3 regions of the Actinomadura sp. GTD37 genome follow, and region 1 is predicted to be linked to each of the others. Evidence: riboswitches for the same ligand, from Rfam matches in the RefSeq annotation. Region 1 holds a riboswitch; each other region holds the start of a gene.
The links. A riboswitch is a leader RNA that binds a small molecule or an ion and turns the genes downstream of it on or off. The one in region 1 is predicted to bind cyclic di-AMP.
Positions count from the first base shown of each region.

Region 2: another riboswitch for cyclic di-AMP. It lies ahead of ACA511_RS17410 (CHAP domain-containing protein); the one in region 1 lies ahead of ACA511_RS14175 (CHAP domain-containing protein).
Region 3: another riboswitch for cyclic di-AMP. It lies ahead of ACA511_RS31700 (NlpC/P60 family protein); the one in region 1 lies ahead of ACA511_RS14175 (CHAP domain-containing protein).

Region 1 is NZ_JBGNUS010000002.1:6,583-14,421, reverse strand. It holds gene ACA511_RS14180 (PP2C family protein-serine/threonine phosphatase) at 1-1,597, shown strand, start outside; cyclic di-AMP (ydaO/yuaA leader) riboswitch at 2,061-2,214, shown strand; gene ACA511_RS14175 (CHAP domain-containing protein) at 2,226-2,972, shown strand; gene ACA511_RS14170 (CDP-glycerol glycerophosphotransferase family protein) at 3,253-6,168, shown strand; gene ACA511_RS14165 (glycosyltransferase) at 6,152-7,396, shown strand; gene ACA511_RS14160 (acyl-CoA dehydrogenase family protein) at 7,421-7,839, shown strand, end outside.
Region 2 is NZ_JBGNUS010000002.1:708,726-716,564, reverse strand. It holds gene ACA511_RS17430 (cytochrome c oxidase subunit 4) at 1-175, shown strand, start outside; gene ACA511_RS17425 (Ig-like domain-containing protein) at 316-1,596, shown strand; gene ACA511_RS17420 (M48 family metallopeptidase) at 1,606-2,994, opposite strand; gene ACA511_RS17415 (hypothetical protein) at 2,991-4,310, opposite strand; gene ACA511_RS17410 (CHAP domain-containing protein) at 4,350-5,192, opposite strand; cyclic di-AMP (ydaO/yuaA leader) riboswitch at 5,202-5,342, opposite strand; cyclic di-AMP (ydaO/yuaA leader) riboswitch at 5,499-5,691, opposite strand; gene ACA511_RS17405 (NlpC/P60 family protein) at 6,200-7,120, opposite strand; gene ACA511_RS17400 (NYN domain-containing protein) at 7,428-7,839, opposite strand, start outside.
Region 3 is NZ_JBGNUS010000007.1:272,403-280,241, forward strand. It holds gene ACA511_RS31680 (AAA family ATPase) at 1-1,564, shown strand, start outside; gene ACA511_RS31685 (4Fe-4S single cluster domain-containing protein) at 1,561-2,322, shown strand; gene ACA511_RS31690 (FHA domain-containing protein) at 2,310-3,725, shown strand; gene typA (translational GTPase TypA) at 3,798-5,651, opposite strand; cyclic di-AMP (ydaO/yuaA leader) riboswitch at 5,868-6,018, shown strand; gene ACA511_RS31700 (NlpC/P60 family protein) at 6,026-7,045, shown strand; gene ACA511_RS31705 ((deoxy)nucleoside triphosphate pyrophosphohydrolase) at 7,394-7,789, opposite strand; gene ACA511_RS31710 (Mut7-C RNAse domain-containing protein) at 7,799-7,839, opposite strand, start outside.

The DNA.
Region 1 (7,839 bases):
CGTGCTGTCGGAGGCCGAGGACGTCCTGGCCCGGGTGACGGCCGAGGACACGGCGGGGGACGCCGAGATCCTCGCCGGGATGGGGGACGACCCGGTGGCGCGGGCGGTGCTGGACGGGACGCTCGACTCCTGCGTCCACCTCGTGCCGGTCAGGGACGCCGCCGGCGACGTGGCGGACTTCCTCTACGCCGACGCCAACGGCGCGACGCGGGACATGTTCGGGCGCGGCAAGGAGGAGCTGACCGGCCTCCGGCTGCTGCGGACGGATCCGGGCGCGGTGCTCAGCGGGCTCTTCGACGAGTACGTCGGGGTCCTGGAGGCGGGGACCCGGCTGGAACGCGACTCGATCCCGTACTCCACCGCCCAGCGCGGCCTGTCCCGCTCGTCCCGGATGAGCGTGCGGTGCGTCCGGGTGCCGACCGGGGTGTGCGTCACGTGGCGGTACCACGTGGCGGAGGACAGGGTCGCGCGGCGGATGGAGCGGGTCGAGCGGCTGGCGCTGATCGGGTTCGGCGAGTGGGACCTCGCGACCGGGGAGGCGGACTGGACGCCGCAGATGCTGGCCAACTACGGCCTCACCCCGGACGAGGTGCCGCAGATGCCGCACGACCTGCCGAAGGCCGTGGCGGACGACGACCTTCCGCTGATGGAGGAGGCCGTCCAGACGATGTTCTCGCGGCGGGAGCCGGTGGAGGCCGAGCACCGCGTGATCGGCCAGGACGGGACGCCGCGGCACCTGTGGGTGTTCGCCGAGCCGGTGCTGGGCGAATCCGGGCTGCCGGTCTCGATCAACATCATCTCGCAGGACATCACCCGGCGGCGGGGGGTGGAGCGGGCGCTGGCCGAGACCCGGCGGCAGATGCTCAAGCAGCAGGCGCGGACGGCGCAGGAGCGCAAGGTGGCGGTGACGCTGCGCCGCGCGATCCTGCCGGACGAGGACGAGGTGGAGCAGCTGCCGGGCCTCGGCATGGCGGTCCGCAGCCTGGCGGCGGAGAGCACCGCCCGCATCGGCGGGGACTGGTTCGCGACGCGGGTGATGCCGGACGGGCGGGCCGTGTTCGCGATCGGGGACGCCGCCGGGCACGGGCTGCCGGCGGCCGCCGCGATGGCGCGGACCCGGAACGGGCTGCTCGGCCTCGCCTGCACGGGGGAGCCGGCGGGACGGCTGGTGGGCTGGCTGAACGAGCTGGTCGGCAACATGGACCCGCCCGCGACGGGGACGGCGATCGTCGCCCATTTCGACCCGTCCCGGCGGGTGCTGGAGTGGACGTGCGCGGGCCATCCGCCGCCGATCCTGGTCAGGGGGACCCATGCGACGACGCTGGAGGTCGTCCGCGACCCGATGCTCGGCGCCATGCCCGGCTGGCAGTACACGACGATCACCACCGAGCTCAGCCCCGGGGACCTGTTGTTCCTCTACACCGACGGCCTGGTGGAGCGCCGGGACGCGGACCTGGACGAGCGCATCGAGCGGCTCACCGTGATCCTGCGGGACTGCTCGGAGCGCCCGGACCGGGTGCTGGACGAGGTCCTCGCCCGCATGGAGCACGACCGGGCCGCGGACGACACCACGCTGTTCGCGCTGCACGTCGAGTGACCTGTCGCACCCGCACCCTCGGATGGCCGCGGAGTGTGATCCGGCACTCACCTGAACCGCGGGGAAGGGCCGCCGAGGGCCTGCCCGCGGCCCCGCGACGGGTGCCGGCCGCCGCCCTCCCGGGGGTTCTTTACCCTTTGGTCATCACGCGGTAAGACCGCGAGGCAAGGGCCTGAGGCCCACTCCGGTGAAGATCGGGAAGACACGGGGGCCCGGCGGTGTTGAAGAATCCTTGGAAGGGCTTTGAGCGGGCAAGACCGAGTTTTGTGGCTCATTTGCTTTTCCTGGGAGGGTTGATACCTTCTATCAGAATCACGCAGCGCACCCCATGCGTTGCCGCCGGCCGTACCGCGTACGGCCGAGGATCGCGGAGCGGTGTCCGCACGCGATGCGCGCCAGAAGACGCGCGCCCCCTCATCGAGATCAGTCGCTGAGATAAATCCGAATAGTCTGCGCCGCCCTGTGCGGTGCGAGGCCGAGTCCGTCCGGTCGGACGACCGGACGGAGCCGGGGACCCAATGTTCCAGGGGTGAATCGGCGCGCCGAGAGTCGCGCCGTAGGGCTACTTCCATGCCCGAATCCGTCAGCTAACCCGGTAGGCGTCATGGAAGACAAGGAGATTCCCTGCATGACCGGTCGTTTCGATCGACTTTCGCTCAACCGCTTCTCGCCCGAGGACAAGGCCGTCGGCGTCGCCGTCAGCGCCGTCGTCGCGGGAGCCGTCGGGCTCGCAGTTCTCAACCCCCTCGCCGGTGGCCGCGCCGAGGCCGAGACCCCGGCCCGCGCGGCGGCGGTCGCCGAGCAGGGCACCGCGTCGAAGGCGTCGTCGGGCATGACCGCCGAGCAGGCCGGCGAGGCCGGCTACAAGGTGCCGCCGCGCGCCGTCCAGGCCACCGAGGTCATCAAGCTGGCCGAGAAGCAGGTCGGCATCGGCGAGGGCAAGGGCAAGCAGACCAAGTTCCACGACTGGTACGTCTCGACCCCGCACGCCAAGGCCACCGCGCAGCGCGACGGCGGCTTCTCGGTCAAGGCGTACAACGGCGCCCAGTGGTGCGACATGTTCGTCTCCTGGCTCGGCGCCCAGACCGGCGTGAAGAACATGGGCTGGGACGCCTACACCGTCCAGCACGCCAGCTGGTTCAAGAAGACCGACCGCTGGGGCCAGAAGGCCAAGCCGGGCGCCGTCGTGTTCTTCGACTGGCAGGGCGGCAACAAGGGCGGCATCGGTGACATCGACCACGTCGGCCTCGTCGTCAAGGACAACGGCGACGGCACCGTGAAGACCATCGAGGGCAACAGCGACGACGAGGTGCAGAAGAAGGTCCGCGACAAGTCCGAGATCGTGGGCTACGGCTACCCCGACTACGCCGCCTGATCCCTCCCGGCAACGACACGACGCGTAAAGACGCGTACGAGCAAGACCTGAAGGCGCCCGGCTCCGGCCGGGCGCCTTCGGGCGTTTCCGGGGCGGTGTCCGCGCCTCCTCGGGGGATGTGTCCCATGCATCCGCTGAAGGCGGGTAATGCGAAGCAATACCAGCCTTTGATCCCCCTTGGACCTCAGTGCGGCGTTCCTGGATAGGAATCCCTCGCAACGCGTCCGACCGGCGCCCGGGGCGCGCCCAGCCCCCGGGGAACTGGCGAAGGGGGATGCCCATGCGGGTGCGCCCGGATGTCAGCGTGGTGGTGATCGCCTACAACGACGCCCGGCGGCTCCCCCGGGCCGTCGCCTCGTCGCTGGCGCAGTCGCTGGGCGGCGTCGAGACCGTGATCGTCGACGACGCCAGCACCGACGGCACCGGCGAGGCCGCCGACCGGCTCGCGGCCGCGCACCCGGGACGGGTCCGGGCCGTCCGCCTGCCGTCCAACTCCGGCGGCTGCGGCCGCCCCCGCAACACCGGGATCGAGGCGTCGTCCGGCCGGTACGTGATGTTCCTCGACAGCGACGACCTGCTGGACCGGCACGCCTGCCTCAACCTGCTCGCCACCGCCGAGGACACCGGCGCCGACATGGTCTCCGGGCTGTGCGACCGGATCTTCCTGGACCTGCCCCGGGGCGCGAAGGGCCGCGTCCGCCCCTGGTACCCCTGGCTCTACCAGCGCAGCGCCGTCTACGAATCGCTGAGCGAGAACCCCCGCCTCCTCTACGACACCCTCTCGACCAACAAGGCGTACCGGCGCGGCTTCCTGGAGGAGCACGGGCTGCGGTTCGTCGAACGGCTGCACTACGAGGACCTGCTGTTCACCGCCGAGGCGTACCTGGCGGCCGAGCGGACCGCGGTGATCCCGCACCGCGTCTACAACTGGCTCGTCCGGCAGCGGGCGGCGGAGCCGTCGATCTCCAACCGGCGGGCCGAACTGGCCAACTTCGCCGACCGGCTGGAGATCCACCGGCGCATCGACATGCTGTTCGCGCTGCGCGGCGCGCACGACCTGCGGCGCGCCAAGGACGTCAAGTTCGTCAACCACGACCTGGTCCTCTACCTGCGGGAGCTGCGCGACCGCGACCCGCGCCACCGGGCCCGCTTCCTCGATCTGGCGGCCGGCTACCTGGCCGAGCTGGACCCGCGCGCGTTCGAGCTGGCCAACCCGCTGCCCGCGATCGCCGCGTACCTGATCCGCGAGGGCGACCACGCGGGGGCGCTCGCCGCCGCCGAGTACCGGACCGCCGAACGCCCCGAGCTGCGCGCGCGGCTGGTGGAGCGGGACGGGCGGGTCTACTGGGGCGCGGGCGGGCCGCGCGGCACGCTGGGCCGCCGGGTCCTGGACGTCACGGGCCTCGGCTTCCACGTCCGGCCCCTGCAGGACCTGCGCCCGGCGAACACGGTGACGCGGCTGGAGATGCGCGGCGACCGCGTGCTGCTGGCCGGGACCGTGCTCAACCCGCTGGGCCGCATCCCCCCGGACGCCGAGCTGGCCGCGACCCTGGAGTTCCGCGACCGGCGCCGCCGCGCCCGCGCGGCGCGGGCCCGCGCCGCCGTCCGGCACGAGGGGGACCGGCTGGTGTGGCGGGCGGAGTTCGACCCGGTCCGCCGGATCAGGCCGATCGGGTTCGTCGACCCCGTCTGGGACGTCCGGCTCCGCGTCCGGGTGAACGGCGAGGACATGGTCACCCGCCTCGCCGAGGGACGCGGATCGCCGCCGCTGGCGGGCGTCGCGCTGCCCGTCCGGCCCCGGCTGACGCGGATCGCCGCCGACCGGCTCCGCTCGTACGTCACGGGCGGCGGGCACCTGGCCTTCGCGCTGGAGACGGCGAACCCGTGGGCGCGGCTCGCCGGGGCCGCCGCGCTCGGCGCCGCCCGGTCGCGGGCGGGACGGCTCGCCTGGCGCCGCGCGCGGGGCCTGGAGAAGTCCGTCCGCAAGCGGCTGACCGCCCGCGAGACCAAGGTCGCCGTGTTCAACCGGGTGCTGAGCCGGCTGCCCGTCCGGGCCGGCCAGGTGGTCTTCGAGAGCCACCTCGGCCGCCACTACTCGGACAACCCGAAGTACATCTACCGGGAGCTGCGCAGGACGCGCCGGCCGGTGACGGCGGTGTGGGCGTACGCGTCCTCCCCGAAGGGGTTCCCGGACGACGCCAGGCTCGTCCGGCGCGGCTCGTGGGGGTACTTCCTGGCGCTGGCCCGCGCCCAGTACTGGGTCGACAACCAGGGCCTGCCCGACGGCCTCCGCAAACGCCCCGGGACCACCTATATCCAGACCTGGCACGGCTCGGCGTTCAAGCTGATGGGCCTCGACCAGCCGGGCCTCAAGAGCGGCCCCGCCGCCGAGAGGGCCCGGCTGCGCCGGATGGTGGAGCGCTACGACTGCTTCCTGGTGCGCTCCGCGCACGACGCCGAGACGCTGTGCGCCGGCCTCGGGGTCCGCTCGGAGCTGCTCCCGGCCGGCTACCCGCGCAACGACGCCCTGGTCAACGGGGTGGACGGCGACCCGGAGCTGGCCGCCGAGGTCGCCTCGCTCCGCGCGTCGCTCGGCCTCGACGGCGGGCGCCGCGCCGTCCTGTACGCGCCGACGTTCGCCACCGGGCCGAAGGGGCGGCCCGTCAGGCTGCTGGAGCCGCCCATCGACCCGGAGGTGTTCGAGCGGGTGCTGGGCGGGGAGTACGTGCTGCTCGTCCGGCCGCACTACCTGTGCCGGGCGAACGTCCCGCCCGGAGCCCGCGCGGTCATGCGGGACGTCGGCGCGGTGCCCGACGTCACCCCGCTGCTGCTCCTCGCGGACGTGCTGATCACCGACCACTCCTCGATCATGTTCGACTTCGCGCTGCTGGACCGGCCGATCATCCTGCACGTCCCGGACGGCCGGGACCTCGCGACCGGCTACTTCGACCTGGAGCTGCACGGGCCCGGGCCGGTCACCCGCGGCGAGGAGGAACTCGTCGCGGCGCTGGCCGGGCTGGACGCGGCGGAGGCCGCCCACGCGGCCCGGCGCCGCGCGTTCGCCGCGCGCTTCGGCGAGCACGACCGGGGGACCGCCGCCCGCACGGTGGCGGACCGCTACTTCCCGGCCGCCGGGCCGGGCCACGGGGCGAGACGCCCGAGCCGCAGGGGGAGCAGGCATGGCCGCACCGCGTGACGTCTTCATCGTGTGCAACAACGCCGACGAGATGGGCGGGCTCCAGCGCTGGGCGCACCACATGGCGCGGCTGCTGGCCGGACGCGGCGACCGCGTCACCCTCGTCGGGATCACCCGCGGGCCGGAGCCCTACCACCACGGCCGCGACGGGTCCTACGCCGTCGAGGTGCTGCACCGCGACTGGCGCGCGCCGGTGCTGGCGTGGCGTCCGCGGAGGCCGGCGGAGCACCTGAACGCGGCGGCGCACGCGCGGGAGATGCGGCGGTCCGCGGCCCAGCGGCGCGGCGCCGCCCGGCTGTCGGAGCTGTTCGCCGCCGCCGGGCCGGGGTCCGTGGTCATCGTGGCTCAGGTGTGGGCGATGGAGTGGGTGCGGCTGGCCGACACGTCCGGGCTGCGGGTCGTGGCGATGAGCCACGAGTCGTACAAGGCCACCCGGAGGTCGACGCGGTACCGGCGGGTCAAGGAGCACTACGCGGACGCGGACCGGATGCTGGTGCTGACCGCCGAGGACGCCGACGCCTGGGCGAGGGACGGCATGACCAACGTCGACCACATCCCGAACCCGCTGCACGTCACGCCGACCGTCCATCCCACGCTGGACCTTCCCGTGGTGGCCTGCGTCGGCCGCCTGTCGCAGGAGAAGGGCGTGGACCTGATGCTGGAGGCGTGGGAGCGGATCTCCGCCCGCCATCCGGAGTGGCGGCTCCACGTCTACGGCAGCGGCCCGGACGAGGAGGAGCTGCGCGTGCGGGCCGCCGGGATATCCGCCTCGGTGGAGTTCCGGGGCGTGGTCGCCGACGTCGAGGACGCGCTCGTCGAGGCGTCGGTCTTCGCGCTGCCGTCGCGCGCGGAGGGCTTCCCGATGTCGGTGCTGGAGGCGATGGCGTACGGGCTGCCGACGGTGGCGTTCGACTGCGCGCCGGGCGTCCGGACGCTCCTCGGGGACGACCGGGGCGGCGTCCTCGTCCGGCCCGGCGACACGGTCGCGTTCGCGGCCGCCCTGGAACGGCTCATCGAGGATCCGGCGGAGCGCCGCGCCCTCGGCGCGGCGGCCCGCGCCTCCGTGCTGCGGTTCCACCCGGACGCCGTCCTCGCCCGCTGGGACCGGCTGTTCGACCTGCTCCACCGGGACCTGGCGCCGGAGGTGCCGGAGCGCCCGCCCGCGCCGGCCGCCGAGCAGGAGGCCGAGCGGGCGGCCGAACCCGCACTGGGGGGTGATTCTTTCTAACAACTGTTTGGTAGAGTTCGCGGCGTGAAGCAGAACGAGTCTCCGGAGGACCGCGCGTTCCGCGCCGAGGTCCGCGACTGGCTCCAGGAGAACCTGTCGGGCGAGTTCGCGCACGCCCGCGGGCTCGGCGGGCCGGGCCGCGAGCACGAGGCGTTCGAGGAACGGCTGGCCTGGGAACGGCACATGGCCGCCGCCGGCTGGACGTGCGTCGGCTGGCCGCGCGAGCACGGCGGGCGCGGCGCCACCCTCGAGCAGCAGGTCATCTTCCACGAGGAGTACGCCCTCGCCGACGGTCCCGCCCGCGTCAACCACATCGGCGAGAACCTGCTCGGCCCCACGATCATCGCGTTCGGCACCGACGAGCAGCGCGCCCGCTTCCTCCCGCCGATCGTGGCGGTCGAGGAGCTGTGGTGCCAGGGCTACTCCGAGCCCAACGCCGGCTC
Region 2 (7,839 bases), 700 kb from region 1:
GCTGGGCTTCTTCAGCCCGCACAGCTGGTGGCCGCTGTTCGTCGCGCTGTCGGCGACGGCCGTGGCGCTCGGCGTCGTGTTCGGCTGGTGGCTGGTCATCCTCGGCGTCTGCGCCGCGGTCCTGACCACCATCGGTCTGGTCTTCGAGTACTACCGGGGTCATTTCGCCCACTGATCAGTAAAAGAACCCCATCGGGGGCCGGTGTCCGCTTTTTTGCGGGTACCGGCCCTTTCACATACTGGGCGCCGTTCCAGCGACCGGGCTGGGCAGGCGGACCTATCGCCCAGGAGGACGACCGGGGGGACCACATGCGGGTGGGCGTCTCAGGACCGGGGGAGCGGGGACGGCGCACCGCCGCCGTGCTCGTCGGAGCGAGCGTCGTGGCCGGCGCCGCGGCGTGCTCGGGCGGCGGTGAGTCGGACGGCGCGAACGCCGTGCGGCTCGCGGTGTCGCCGACGAGCGGAGGGAAGCTCAGGCCGGACAGCCCGATCGACGTCCGGGCCCACGGCGGCACGATCGAGAACGTCACGGTGTCGGCGGGGGGCGGCGCGGTCGAGGGGGATCTCAGCGCGGACCGGACGCGGTGGCGGTCGCGCTGGTCGCTGACGCCGGGGGAGACCTACACCGTCGCCGCGACGGCGCTCGGGAAGGACGGCGGGACGCGGACGGTCTCCAGCCGCTTCGCCACCGCCGAGGTCGCGAAGACGAACGGCGCGACGGTCGAGGCGCCGTACGACAAGGAGACCGTCGGCGTCGGCGTCCCGATCATCATGAACTTCCAGCGCCCGGTGAAGGACCGGGCGGCGGTCGAGCGGGCGCTGGAGGTCACCGCCGACAAGACCGTGGAGGGCGCGTGGCACTGGTTCGGGGACCGGCAGGTCGTCTTCCGGACGAGGCAGTACTGGCCCGCGCACACGAACGTGCGGTTCCAGGCGCACCTCAGCGGCGTGCGCACCGGCGGGGACGAGTACGGCGGGAAGGACTACGCCGTCGGCTTCAAGATCGGCGACTCGCACGTGTCCACGGCGGGCGAGGACAACCACAAGATGGTCGTGACGGTCAACGGCAAGAAGGTCCGGACCATCCCGACCAGCATGGGGCGCGGCGGTTCCCGCAAGTACACCACCACCAACGGGGTCCACCTGACGATGGCCAAGGAGGACCCCACCGTCATGACGTCGGACTGGATGGGGGTCGCCCCCGGAAGTCCCGGCGGGTACAGCCTGACCGTGTACAAGTCCGTGCGGATCTCCAACAGCGGCGAGTACGTCCACAGCGCGCCGTGGTCCGTCGGCAGCCAGGGGCAAGAGAACGTCAGCCACGGCTGCATCAACATCAGCCCGTCCAACGCGAAGTGGTTCTACAAGCTCAGCTACCGGGGCGACCCCGTGACGGTGACGGGCACCAGCCGGGAGCTGGAGCCCGACAACGGCTGGGGCTTCTGGCAGGTCGGCTGGAACGACTGGGTGAAGGGCGGCGCGCTGAAGCGGCCGGTGACGACCGCGCCGCACCTGGACGCGGCGACGCTGTCCGCGCAGCAGGGGAACGGCGCCAAGCCCAAGGACGGGGAGAAGCAGGGTGCCGAGGGGAACTGACGCCCCGGCCTACCGGCGGAGCGGCGGCGGGACCTCGGCGCCGTTCATGCGGGCCCAGTCGCGGGCCATCGCGATCCGGTCGGGCCCCGACGGATGCGACATCCACAGGAGGTACTCGAGGGCGTCGGGGCTCAGATCGGAGATGTTGCGCACGGACAGCTCGTGCTGCATCGACACGAACGTCGACGGGTCGCGGGTGAGGTGCAGGGCGTGCGCGTCCGCGCGGGCCTCGACGCGCCGGCTGACGAGGTTCTGCACGGGGGCGGCGAGCTGCGTCCCGAGGGCCACGAGCGCGAGCAGCAGCGCGATGGTGCGCGGGTCCGCGGCCCCGCCCCCGCCGGGCGGCTCCGGCGGGGCGCCGCCGGGGTCCACTCCCGCGCGCCGCAGGAGGCGCGGAGAGGTCATCAGCAGGTACAGCAGGCACAGCGCCCCGGCGATGCCCAGCGCGCCCACGAGCGTCCCCCACAGGACGTCGTCGCGCTTGGCGTGGCCCAGCTCGTGCCCGACGATCGACTCGATCCGCGGGCGCGGCGACTTCAGCAGCGTGTCGTAGAGGACGATGCGGCGCGTGGAGCCGAAACCGGACACGTAGGCGTTCAGCGCCGTCGTCCGGCGGGAGGCGTCCGCGACGAGGACGTCCCGCACGGGCACGCCGTCCCGTTCCGCCATGGCGAGGAGGTCGCTGCGCAGCGGCCCCCGCTCCAGCGAGTGGAACTTGTTGAAGACCGGCTCGACGGCGACCGGGTAGATGAACGACACGAGGACGACGAGGACGAACCCGCCGGCGGCGGCGCCCGTCCACCAGTAGCGGGGGAAGCGGCGGACGAGCGCGTAGAGGAGCAGCAGCGCGATCGTGTAGACGACCCAGGTGACGCCGAGCGACTTGAGCTGGTCGACGAGCCAGGCGGGCCAGCTCTGCGTGGACAGCCCGTAGCGGCGCAGGACCGACTCGCTCCAGACGTCGAACGGGAGCCCGGCGAGGCGCAGCACCGTCGTCAGCGCGAGGACGGCGAGGACGACGCGGAGCGGACGGCGGCGGACGCGGGCCGTGACGCGGCCGATGAGGCGGGCGCCGAGCGGAGTGAGGCCGAGGACGAGGACCACCGCGAGGCCGGCCAGGAGCCCCGCGTAGGCGGGCGGGTTGACGGCGGAGTCGAACGCCCTGGAGCGGGCGATCTCGGCGGGGGAGAAGTCGAGCGCGGGGTCGGCGGCGGCGTGCCCGCCGGGGACGCGGCCGGGCAGCGGGTTCCACGGGGTGGTCAGCGCGAGCACCGCGCCCACGGCGACGAACAGCACGGCGGCGGCGGTGCCGGCGGCGACGCGGGGGCGCCGCGTCCCGCTCGCGTCCGCCTCCGGCGGGGGGACGGCCCCCGGCTCCACCCGGTTCGCTGCGCTCATGCGAGCTCCTTCTTCACATAGTCGCGCCACAGGGTGGTGAAGCGGTCGCGGTTGAGGCCGAGCGCGTCGCGCAGCGCGGCGGCCTCGGGGGCGCGCCCGGCGGCCCGGTAGAGCCGCACGAGCGTCGCCTCACCGTACCGGTCGGCGACCATCCGGCAGGCGAGCCAGGCCTCCTGGTAGGACTGGGAGAGGCGCGGGGAGCCGCCCGCGAAGTCGGCGGCCGCCGGCAGCGCGGCCGGGAGCCGTCCCGCGGCGACCTCGCGGCGCAGCTCGCCGGCCGCCGACCGGACGCCGATCCCGGCCCGCCGGTAGCCGACGTAGTCGGCGAAGCCCTCGATGAGCCACAGCGGGGTCCGCCGGTCGCGGGCGCCGCCGGTGGCGACGTGGGTCAGCTCGTGCGTGAGGACCACGTCGCGGCCCAGTTCGTTGAGCCGGCCGAAGGTGCCGGGGGAGACGATGACGCGGTCCTCGCCGCGGCCCGCTCCGCCCGGTCCGCCGGCCGAGGGCGCGACGGCGGCGAGGGCGGCGATCTCGTCGAGGCTCTGGCCGGGGCCCGCGAGCGCGGACGCGAGCCGCGGGTCGGCGGGGACGAGCGCGACGACCCGCTGCGCCCAGCCCCGGCCGACGACGCCGGTGACGACGGGCACGGCGGCGTCCAGGCGCTCGGCGATGCCTTCGAGGCCGGTGGTGTCGCCGATGGCGAGGGTGGCGCGGCCTCTGACCACGGTGAGCGGGCCGCCGTCCCAGATGTCGGCGTCGTCGGTGAGGCCGCGGGACGTCCCGTCTCCGACGATCGTCCACGTGCCGAAATCGGGGGCGAGGGTGAGGTACCGGGTGCGGGCCACATGGCCCTTGTCGAACCCCCGCAGCTTGTAGCGCATCTCCACGCGGACGACCGCGCTGTCCCCGTGCACGGCCTGCGTGCCGGAGAGGCGCTCCTGCCAGCCCTCCAGCGGGAGCTTGCGGAGGTTGTCGTACATGCGGGACTGGACGTCCTGGAACGCCTTCGGCGCGTCGCTCACCGTGGCGAGGAAGGCGACGCGGTCGCCGCTCCGGACGGCTCGCGTCCGGTTGGCGAGGACGGCGGCGGCGGCGCCGGGGCTGAACGTCCCGGCCGCCGTGGACGCGCCGTCCCGGGACGCGCGGCCGTCCGGCGCGCCGCCGCCGGACCGGGCGCCGAGCACGCCGGCGCCGCCCGCGAGCAGCGCGGCGGCCCCGCCCGCGCCCAAGGCGAGGGCCCTGCGCCGCGAGACGGGGCCGCCGTGCTCCGGGGCGCCGGGCTCGGGGCCGCCGTGCTCCGGGGGGCCGTCCTCCATGCGCGTGATCCTATGCAGCCCGCGCCGCCGGGTGCGCCGTCACGACCCGTAGTCGGGGTATCCGTAGCCGACGACGTCGTCGGTCGAGCGCTCCTTGACCTTGACGGCGTTGCCGGTGTTGCCCTCGACGGCCTCGATGGTGCCGTCGTCGACCTTCTCGACCACCAGGCCGACGTGCCGGATGTCCTTGACCGCCTTGCTGCCGCTCCAGGCGTAGAAGACGATCGCGCCGGGCCTCGGCTCGGTGCCCCAGCGGCCGTGCTCCTGGAACCACCTGGCGTGCTCGACCGTCCAGGCGTCGCTGCCGACCTGGTCGGCGAGGCCGACCTGCTCGCCGACCCAGGACACGAACATGTCGCACCACTGGGCGTCGCTGTAGCCGCCGACGGAGCCGCCGTCGCGGGCGACCGTCTCCTTGGCGCGGGCGGTGCCCATGTACCACTTCTGGAACTTGGTCTCGCCGCCGCCGTCCTCCTGCACGCCCACCTGGGACTTGGCGATCTCGATGGCCTCGGCCGCGGTGGGCCGCGACGCGGAGGCCCGCGGGGCGGCCCTCCTGGGGGCGGCCGCCTTCGGCTCGCCCTCCGGCGCCTTCCCCGGCGCCGCCTTGGACGTGCCGCCGGACCCGCCTTCGGACGTGCTCTTCGACGGTTTCCGCTCCGCCTTCTGGGCGGTGGCGGCGCCGGCCGCCGTGGCCGCCGGGGCGGACCCGAACGGCAGGACGGACGCCTGCGCGGTGGCCGCGGCGGTGCCGAGGACGGCGGCGCCGACGAGGATGCCGCCGGTCGTCCACCAGGTGACGGTCAGGGAGTTCTGCTTGCGGTGCCTGCCCGAGGACTTCTCGGGCCTGCCCGGGGTCTTCTTGCGGTGCGCGCCTGGCACGGGGGAGTCTCCTCGACTTCCATGCCGCCTACCGGGTTAGCTGACGGGTTCGGGCGTGGAAGCCGCCCTACGGCCTGCGGGCAGGCCGATTCACCCCGAAACGAGAAGGACACGATGGGTCCCCGGCTCCGCGTCCGGCGCGCGTGCGCGCGGCGGACGCGGACTCGGCGGTGGCGTGCCCCGTTGCGGGCACGCCGGTTCGGATGTGGATGCTCCGGCGGGCGGGGCCGCCCGCGGAGCGCAGGGGTGCTCGGGACGCGGCCGCGTCTGCGGCCGCGCCCGGGCGACGCTGCGGAACTCACTCCTTCGTTCTCCCAAGACGCCTACCGGGTTAGCTGACGGGTTCGGGCGTGGAAGTGGCCCTACGGCGGCTCTCACCGGAACGGGAGAGACGCGCCGATTCACCCCGGTCGCCGGAATGCCCGTCCGGGAGGTGTCCCGGACTCCGGCGGTGTGGGTCCCCGGTTCCGCGCTGCGGCGGATTCGGCGCTGCCGCTGCGATCCTGGGGGCGAGATGGGGCCCGGCGCGGGACCTGTCTCCCGCGTGCGAAAGAGCGGCGCTGATGTTGTGGACGGACGCCTGCCCCATGCCGGGGGGCGTCCGGATGCCCGGTCCGGAGGAAACCGCCGTGGCAGCGCTCTCAGCGCCATGCACGCTGCGGGCGTGCGCACGGTGGGCCGGGCCGGCCGCGGCCTGCGTGCAGGCCGCGTGCTCTGGCGGTGCGGCACCGTCGGGTGCCGCGGGGCGGCGCGTGGGTCGTGCCGCCCGGGGGGAGCGGCGCGTGGCTCGCGCCGCCGGCACGCGGCGGCTGGATGCGCCGCGTGGGGCCGAAGCGCCTGGTGGGCGCCGCGGGTCCGCGGCGTCTGGAGGGCGCCGGGGTGGTGACAAGGTACCAAAGCCCCAACAGAAGGCAAACCCCCCCAAAATCAACAACGGACCAGGTCAAGCCTGGTCCGTTGCCGACGAGAGCTCCGTCATGCCCCGCGCGGGGGGCGGCGGCGGGGCGTCAGGGACGCCCGGCGCCGTAGTAGCCGTTGAGGTAGTAGCCCGACGTGATGCTCACGATCTGCACGTTCTTGCCGGTGCTCGGAGCGTGGATCATCTTGCCGCCGCCCACGTACATCCCGACGTGGCCGAGGCTGTTGAAGAAGACCAGGTCACCGGGCTGGAGGCTGCTCTTGGCCACCCGCTTGGTGGCGGCGTACTGCGAGTTGGTCGTGCGGGTGATGCTGACGCCCGCCGCGGCCCACGCCTTCATCGTCAGGCCGGAGCAGTCGTAGGAGCCCGGACCCTCCGCGCCGTACTGGTACGGCTTGCCGAGCTGGGCGTAGGCGAAGTCGAGCGCCGTGCGCGCCGAGCCGCTGGCCGGGCCGTTGTAGGTGCCGCCCGTGCCGCCGCCGCCCGAGGCCCCGCCGCCGGAGGACGTGCCGCCGCCGAGGCTGCGCAGCAGCGTCTTCTGCTTCTTGACCTGCTTGTCGAGCTCGTTCTTCTTCTTCTTGAGCTCGTCCTGCTTCTGCTTCACCTCGTCGTAGGCCGTCTTGGCCTGCGACTGCTCGCGGCGGAGCCGCTGCGCGGTCGCGAGGAACTGGGTGAGCTGGGAGCTGCGCTCGTGCGACAGGTGGGAGAAGACGGCCGCCTGGTCGAGGATGGCCTGCGGGTCCCTGCTGCCCACGAAGCCCGTCACGTCCGCGGAGTCGCCGTTCTTGTAGGCGTCGGCCGCCATCTGGGCGATCCGGGAGCGCTGCTGCTCGAAGGCGGTCTGCTCCTGCTTGCTGGCCCTGGTCGCCGCCGTGTACTTCTTCTTGGCGACCTTGAGCTTCTCCATGTTCTGGTTGTACTTCTCGACCTCTTGGTCCATCAGCTCGTTGAGCTTGTCGAGCTTCTTCTGGGCCTGCGCCCTGGTCGGCTTGGGGTCGGCGTGCGCCACCACCGGGACAGACGCCAGGGAGGCCGTCAGGCTCAGGCAGACGACGGCCGCCAGGCGACGGGAGGCGCCTCTGCCCGCCTTGCCGCCCCTCCGGTCACGCCTCTGCGCTGGTGCCCCGATGAGATCTTTGGCCACGGTCCGTTTCGCCCCTCTCAGTCCACGACGTCAGCCGATGACACTAGCGACGGGCAACAACCGTCACAACCGATTCGTCACTCTTTGATTGATATCGGCGATCATTGTCGCTCATTCGTGATGACATGATCACAGAGCGCGACGCGTCCCTTATGAAAGCCTTATGGGCTCCTTATGACCGGGCCAGCCGGCGCAGCAGCAGCGCGGACGGGCAGGCCCGCGCGTCGGCCCGGCGGGCCGCGTCGGCGACCTCCCGGTCCGAGGACACCACGACCACGGGACGGCCCGGCGGCTCGGCCCGCACCAGCTCGACGATCATCTCGTCCGCCGTCTGGCCCGGCGCGCTGAACCGCACCCGGACCCCGCGCGGCGCGACGATCGCCACCGGCGCGTCCAGTTCCGCGCCGTCGAACACGCACGTCACCTCGGCGCGGGTCTGCGCCGCGAGCCCGCCGAGCCCGGACACCAGCCGGCTGCGCTGGTCCGACAGCGGCAATTCCCCGTAGCCGGTCTTCGTGACGTTGTAGCCGTCGACCACCAGGTGCACCTGCGGCAGCGTCAGCAGCCGGTCGAGCAGCTGCGGG
Region 3 (7,839 bases), on a different contig from region 1:
GCTGACCCGGCACCTGGCCGCGGTGGCGCGCCCCGGCGAGGACATCCGCGCCGCGTTCGTGATCGACTCCGCGTCGCGGATCGCCCGCACGCCGACCGACCTGGAGCCCGGCGAGCGCGACTTCTTCCGGTTCTGCGCGAAGCTGTCGCGCAGCGCCCGGCCCGTCCGGGTGACGGGGGCGCGGCCGAAGCCGCTCTACAACCCGGTCGTCTGGCTGGTGGAGCGGCCCGGCGATCTGCCGCCGTGGCTGACGGCCGACAACGAGAACATCCGCGAGATCACGATCCCGCGCCCGCACCTCGGCGACCGGCAGGAGACGGCGCGGCTGCTGGCGCGCGCGTTCGGGGTCACCGACGCCGGGACGGACGAGGCCGCGGCCGCGGCGTGCGACGCGTTCGCCGAGCAGGCCGACGGGCTCACCCTCCAGTCGATGATCGAGGTGACGCGGCTGGCGAAGGAGCGCAACGTCGACCTGGCCGACCTGCCGGACGCGGTGCGCACCTACAAGCTCGGCGTCCTCGACAACCCGTGGAGCCGGGGCCATCTGCGCCGCCGGGTGCTGGAGGGCGAGAAGCGCGTCCCGGAGCGGGTGATCGGGCAGCCGCAGGCCGTCACCAAGACCCTCGACATCCTGAAGCGGGCGGTGCTGGGGCTGTCGGGGGCGCAGGCGACCCGGTCCGGCAGCCGGCCGCGCGGCGTGCTGTTCTTCGCGGGCCCGACCGGCACCGGCAAGACGGAGCTGGCGAAGGCGATCACCGAGCTGGTGTTCGGGGACGAGTCCGCCTACCTGCGCTTCGACATGAGCGAGTTCTCCGGCGAGGGGTCCGGCGACCGGCTGATCGGGTCGCCGCCCGGCTACGTGGGGCACGAGGCCGGCGGCGAGCTGACCAACGCCGTCCGCGAGGACCCGTTCCGGGTGATCCTCTTCGACGAGATCGAGAAGGCGCACCCGCGGATCCTGGACAAGTTCCTCCAGATCCTGGAGGACGGCCGCCTCACCGACGGGCGCGGCAACACCGTGCACTTCTCCGAGTCGATCCTGATCTTCACCTCGAACCTCGGGATGTACGTCCCGGGGCGCGACCTGACGACCCGGGACGCGTTCCCGTACGGCACGGCCGACCGTGTGCAGAACATCACACCCGGGATGGCCTACGACGAGGTCGAGCAGCGCATCAAGGGCGCGGTCGCCGACCATTTCACCGAGGTCCTCAACCGGCCCGAGCTGCTCAACCGGTTCGGCGACAACATCGTCGTGTTCGACTTCATCTCCGCCGGGGCCGCGCACAAGATCTTCGACCTGCAGTTCGCGAACATCTGCCGGCGGGTCACCGAGGAGCACCGGCTCTCCCTCGCCGTGAAGGGGGACGCGCTGACGACGCTCCGCGAATGGTGCACGGGCGAGCTGGACAAGGGCGGACGCGGCATCGGCATGGCGCTGGAGTCGCATTTCGTCAACCCGCTGGCGCGCGCGATGTTCGACCGGGAGCTCGTCCCGGACGAGAAGGTCACGGTGACGGGCATCCGGCGCGAGGGAAGCATCGTCCATCTGGAACTCCAGTGACCGGCGAGACCGGCACGGCCGGCGGGGAGGGCTCGGGGGGCGGCGGCGAGGCGCTGCTGCTCGCCAAGGCGCACTATCCGGTGACCACACTCGGCCCCGGAATCCGCGCCGGCATCTGGACGCAGGGCTGCACGCTGCACTGTCACGGCTGCCTCTCCACGGACACCTGGGAGGCCGACCCGCGCCGCGCGGTGCCCGTCGAGACCGTTTTAGGATGGCTCGCGTCCCTGCCCGGACCGGTCGACGGCGTCACCATTTCCGGTGGTGAGCCGTTCCAGCAGCCGGCCGCGCTGGGGGCCCTGCTGCGCGGTATCCACGCGTGGCGGGACACCCTCGACCGTGAGACGATTGCGTTGGACATATTGGTATATAGCGGATATGTCTACTCTCGGCTCTCCCGCGGCGGCGAGACGCGCGAGATCCTGGACATGTGCGACGCCGTGATCACCGGACCGTACGTCGACCGGCTCAATCCGGGGGGGCGACACCCCGCCGACGGCTCCCTACTCTGGAGGGGGTCGGCCAACCAGCGCGTCGTGCCGCTGTCCCCGCTGGGGCGGCGGCGGTACGGGGCACTGGCCGACATCGGCAAGACTGGAGAAGCAACAGGGCCCCGAGTACAGGTGTCCGTGGACGAAGGGCCGGAGGGAAGGCGGGTGTACTACATCGGGATCCCGCGAAGGGGTGACATGGAGCACCTGACGTCGAGGCTCGACCGCGCCGGGGTGCGCTCGGGGGATGTGTCATGGCGACCTTGAACTGTCCTGTCTGCGGCGAGCCGCATCAGCAGGGCGACCTGCTCTGCATGAACTGTGGGGCCAACCTGGCGCGCGGCGGGGGCGGCGCCCACCGGCAGGGTCCGGGCGGGTACGACGACCAGCAGCGTCCCGGCGGCCCGCCGCCCGGGCAGCCGCAGGGCGGCCAGTACGGCGCCCCGCAGCCCGGCCAGCAGCAGTACGGCCAGCCGCAGCAGCCCCACGACCCCTACGGCCAGCAGCAGCAGCCGGGCCCGCCCGGCCAGCAGCCCGACCCGTGGGGCGCGCCGCAGCAACAGCAGGCCGACCCGTGGGGGCCGCCGGCGCCCCAGCAGCAGGCACCCGACCAGTACGGACAGCCACAGCACGGCGCGCCTCCCCAAGGCGGTCCCCCGCAGGGCGGGCCCCAGCAGGGCGGTCACGGGGGCCAGTCCCCGATGCAGCAGCAGCCGCCCGCTGACCCGTGGGGCGCGCCGCAGCAGCAGCCTCAGGACCAATGGGGTCCCCCGCAGCCTCCTCAGGACCAGTACCAGCCGCGCGAGCAGCAGCAGCAGTACCAGCCCCCTCAGGACCAGTACGGCGCTCCGCAGCCTCCTCAGGACCAGTACGGCGCCCCCCAGCCGGCCCAGGACCAGTACGGCGCCCCCCAGGACCAGTACGGGGCACCGCCGCAGGAGCAGTACGGGGCCCCTCAGGAGCAGCAGTACGGCGCCCCCCAGGACCAGTACGGGGCACCGCCGCAGGATCAGTACGGCGCTCCGCAGCCGGCCGAGCACCAGTTCGGTCCGCCGCCCCAGCCGCACGGGCAGCCGCCGCAGGGCGGGCCCCAGCACGGTGGGCCTCCGCACGGCGGCCCGCAGCACGGCGGCCACGGCGGTCCCCCGCTCGGTGGCCCCCCGCAAGGCGGTCCCCAGCACGGTGGCCAGCCGCCGCTGCCGCCGCACGGCCGTGAGGCGACGCTGCTGCCGCACGACCACAACCAGGGCCGGCCTGCGCCCGACAGCACGGCGTTCATGTGCCCGTACTGCGAGGCGGTGCTGAGCAACCCGGGCGCCGCGCAGTGCGACTCGTGCCTTCGGCCCCTGCCGAAGCAGGGCACGCCCGTCCTGCGGGTGCTGTTCCCCACGGGCGAGCTGAAGGTCTCGGTCGGCCAGCACCTCGTGCTCGGCCGGGACGTCGGCCAGTCGCCGGTGGCGGCCACGTTCACGCAGTACGACAACGTGTCGCGGCGCCACTCGACGGTGTGGCTCGACCCGTCCGGCACGGCCTGGGTGCGGGACGAGGGCTCCACCAACGGGACGTTCGTCAACGGCGAACGCCTCCCCCGGGGCGTGGAGGCGCCCCTCCGCGACGGCGACCAGCTCCGCCTGGCCGCCGACGTGACCGGGACCGTCCAGCTGAAGTGACCGGTACGTGAAAGGGCGGCCCCGGGGTTCTCGGAACCCCGGGGCCGCCCCCCTTTCACACGGCGGTGAAGGTCAGCCGGCGCGCTTGGTGCGGGCGCGGGTGCGCTCGCGCTCCTTGGCGTCCAGCACGACCTTGCGGATGCGGACGTTCGCCGGGGTCACCTCGACGCACTCGTCCTCGCGGCAGAACTCCAGCGCCTCCTCCAGCGACAGGTTGCGGGGCGGGGTGAGCCGCTCCAGCTCGTCGCCGGTGGACGACCGCATGTTCGTGAGCTTCTTCTCCTTGGTGATGTTGACGTCCATGTCGTCGGCGCGGGAGTTCTCCCCGACGATCATGCCCTCGTACACCTCGGTGGTCGGCCCGACGAAGAACGTGCCGCGCTCCTGCAGGTTCGTGATCGCGTACGCGGTGGCGACGCCGGTGCGGTCGGCGACGAGCGAGCCGGACGGCCGGGTGCGCAGCTGGCCGAACCAGGGCTCGTAGTCCTCGAAGACGTGGTGCGCCATGCCGGTGCCGCGCGTCTCGGTCATGAACTCGGTGCGGAACCCGATCAGGCCGCGGGCCGGGACGAGGAACTCCATCCGGACCCAGCCGGTGCCGTGGTTGGTCATCTGCTCCATGCGGCCCTTGCGGACCGCCATCAGCTGCGTGACCGCGCCGAGGTGCTCCTCGGGGATGTCGATCGTGAGCCGCTCGACCGGCTCGTGCCGCTTGCCGTCGATCTCGCGGGTGACGACCTGCGGCTTGCCGACGGTCAGCTCGTAGCCCTCGCGGCGCATGTTCTCGACCAGGATCGCGAGGGCCAGCTCGCCGCGGCCCTGCACCTCCCACGCGTCCGGCCGCTCGGTCGGCAGCACCTTGATCGACACGTTGCCGACCAGTTCGCGGTCGAGCCGGTCCTTGACCATGCGGGCGGTGACCTTGGTGCCCTTCTCCCGGCCGGCCATCGGCCCGGTGTTGGTGCCGATCGTCATCGAGATCGCGGGCTCGTCCACGGTGATCAGCGGCAGCGGGCGCGGGTCGTCGGCGTCGGCGATGGTGTCGCCGATCATGATGTCGGGGATGCCGGAGATCGCGATGATGTCGCCCGGACCCGCGTCGTCGGCGGGCTTGCGGGCGAGCGCGTCCGTCATCAGCAGCTCGGTGATCCGGACCCGCTCGACGCTGCCGTCGTGCCGGAACCAGGCGACCTGCTGGCCCTTCTTGATCGTCCCGGCGTGGACGCGGCAGAGCGCGATCCGGCCGAGGTAGCTGGAGGCGTCCAGGTTGGTCACGTGCGCCTGCAGCGGCGCGTCCGGGTCGTAGGACGGCGCCGGGATCGTCTCGGTGATGACCGAGAACAGCGGCTCCAGGTCTTCGCTGTCCGGCATGGCGCCGTCGGCGGGCTTGGCGAGCGAGGCCCGCCCGGCGCGGCCGGACGCGTACACGATCGGGAAGTCGATCTGGCCTTCGTCGGCGTCGAGGTCCATGAACAGCTCGTACGTCTCGTCCACGACCTCGTCGATGCGGGCGTCGGGACGGTCGGTCTTGTTCACGACGAGGATCACGGGCAGCCGGGCGGCGAGCGCCTTGCGCAGCACGAACCGGGTCTGCGGGAGCGGGCCCTCGCTGGCGTCCACCAGCAGGACGACGCCGTCCACCATGGACAGCCCGCGCTCCACCTCGCCGCCGAAGTCGGCGTGGCCGGGCGTGTCGATGATATTGATCGTCAGCCCGTTGTGCTTGACGGCGGTGTTCTTCGCGAGAATGGTGATGCCCTTCTCGCGTTCCAGGTCGTTGGAGTCCATGACCCGGTCGTCGACGTCCTGGTTCTCGCGGAAGGCCCCGGACTGCCAGAGCATGGCGTCGACCAGCGTCGTCTTGCCGTGGTCGACGTGGGCGACGATCGCGACGTTCCGGAGGTCGTCGCGCGTGGAGATGGGCATGCGGGTTACCTTGCGTGAGGTTTCAGGAGAGTCGCCGCAGAAACGCGGCAGCACTCCATTCTACGCGCCGCCGTGCGCCGCCCCATCCCGAGCGCGTCCGTCCCGTCCGCCACAGGGCCTCCCGCGCCTTCACACGGGCCTCCGATTCGCCATCTTTGCTCGTTCTTTGTAATCTGCCCGAGATCCGGTCGTGCGGAGCCCCACCCCCACGGGGCTGCGACCGGGACGCCGAATCTCCCCTCCGCGGGGAGAACCGGGGACCCACGCAACTCGGGGTGAATCGACGCACGTCGCAGGACGCGCGCCGTAGGGCGACTCCTGGCCCGAACCCGTCAGCTAACCCGGTAGGCGCGCGAGGAGAGGAGAACACCGGCTTGGCACCGGACCCCCACCGGCGGCGTCGCGTCACGCCCGCCGCCACCGCGGCGACCATGCTCCTGATCGGCCTCGGCGCCACCGCGCCCGTCGCCGCCCACGCCGCACCGCCGTTCCGGACGGCCGCCGCCGTGGCCGCGCCGAACCCCACTCCGACGACGGAGAAGGGGCTGCGCAAGAGCCTGAACGCGCTGAACGAAGAGGCCGAGATCCTCACCGAGAAGTTCAACAAGACCCGCGTGGACCTGAAGGCCGCGCAGAAGGCCCAGCGGGACGCCGCCAAGACGGCGCAGACCCTGCGTTCCCAGGCCGCCCCCTCCCGCGAGCAGCTCGGCCGGATGGCCGCCGCGAACTACATGGCCGGCGCCCCCGACGCGATCTTCGGCGCGACCGGATCCCCGGACGGGCTGTCCGACGGCGCCTACCTCGTGCAGAACCAGGCGCACGCCGTCCTCGCCCTGCGCAAGCAGATCGAGCGGGCCGAGGCCGCCGAACGCGACGCGAAGGCCAAGACCGCCCGGGTCGAGAAGGCCTGGGACGACGCCAAGAAGGCGCGCTCGGCGGCGAAGGCCAAGGTCGCCGAGGTGATGAAACGCCTCGACAAGCTCTCCACCACGCACGCCAGCGACCCGCGCACCGGCCTCACCGCGACCATCAAGGGCTCCGACCTGCCCGCCAAGATGGCCCGCAAGGCCTACGGCAAACTCGGCTCCCCGTACGTGTGGGGCGCCGCCGGCCCGAGCAGCTTCGACTGCTCCGGCCTCGTCGTCTGGGCCTACGCGCAGGTCGGCAAGTCCGGCCTGCCGCACTACACCGGCGACCTGTACCAGCTCGGCACGAAGGTCTCCCAGAGCCAGCTGCGCTCCGGCGACCTCGTCTACTTCGGCAGCAACCTCCACCACATGGGCATCTACCTCAGCGGCGGCAAATACCTGCACGCCCCGCAGACCGGCGATGTGGTGAAGATCTCCAAACTGTCGGACCGGTCCGACTTCGCGGGCGCCAACCGAATCACCTGATTCGCGCCCCCCACGAGCGTCGGGGGCTTCCTGCGGCGCGGCAGGAAGCCCCCGCGGTTCTTATTGCTTCGCCCTCGGCGTCAGGCGCTGGCGCGCCCTCCTTCAACGGCCGAAGCGGCGATCGCTCTGTTCATCGCTTCGCCCTCGGCGTCAGGCGCTGGCGCGCCCTCCTTCAACGGGCAAAGCGGCGATCGCTGCATCGCTTCGGCTCGCCTGGCGGCTCGCTGCGCGATCAGGTTTCTCGCAGGCTCGAAACCTGCCTTCGGACGCGATCGCAACGTTCAGGTCGTTGCCGGCTCAGGTTACGGACGTTCATGCTCAGGTCGTTGCGTGGTTGCGGCCCTGGGGCTAGGCGAAGCCCTCTTGGGCGATGACGTCTATGACGGGGCGGTCGCCTGGGAGCCAGTCGACCTCGTAGAGCTCGTGCGGGGACAGCCAGCGGAGCGCTAGGTGCTCCAGGGCCCGGGGCTCTCCCTCGGTGATCTCGGCCGTCCACACGCGCAGGAGGCTGCGCCCGCTCAGCCGCCAGTCGCCGCCGATCCGGCGGCCGAGCCGCACCTTGATCGCCAGTTCCTCGTGGCACTCGCGGACGAGGGCGTCCTCGTCCGACTCCCCCGGGTCGACCTTTCCGCCCGGCAGCTCCCAGCCGCCCGCCATGTGCGGCGGCTCGGCCCGCTGCGCGCTGAGCAGCCGTCCGTCCGCGATGATCGCCGCACCTACGACAACGAGATCGATCGCAACCAGCCCCTCTCCCTAACGCTCCGAAATCGCGGCCTCGGTCCCGCGGACCGACT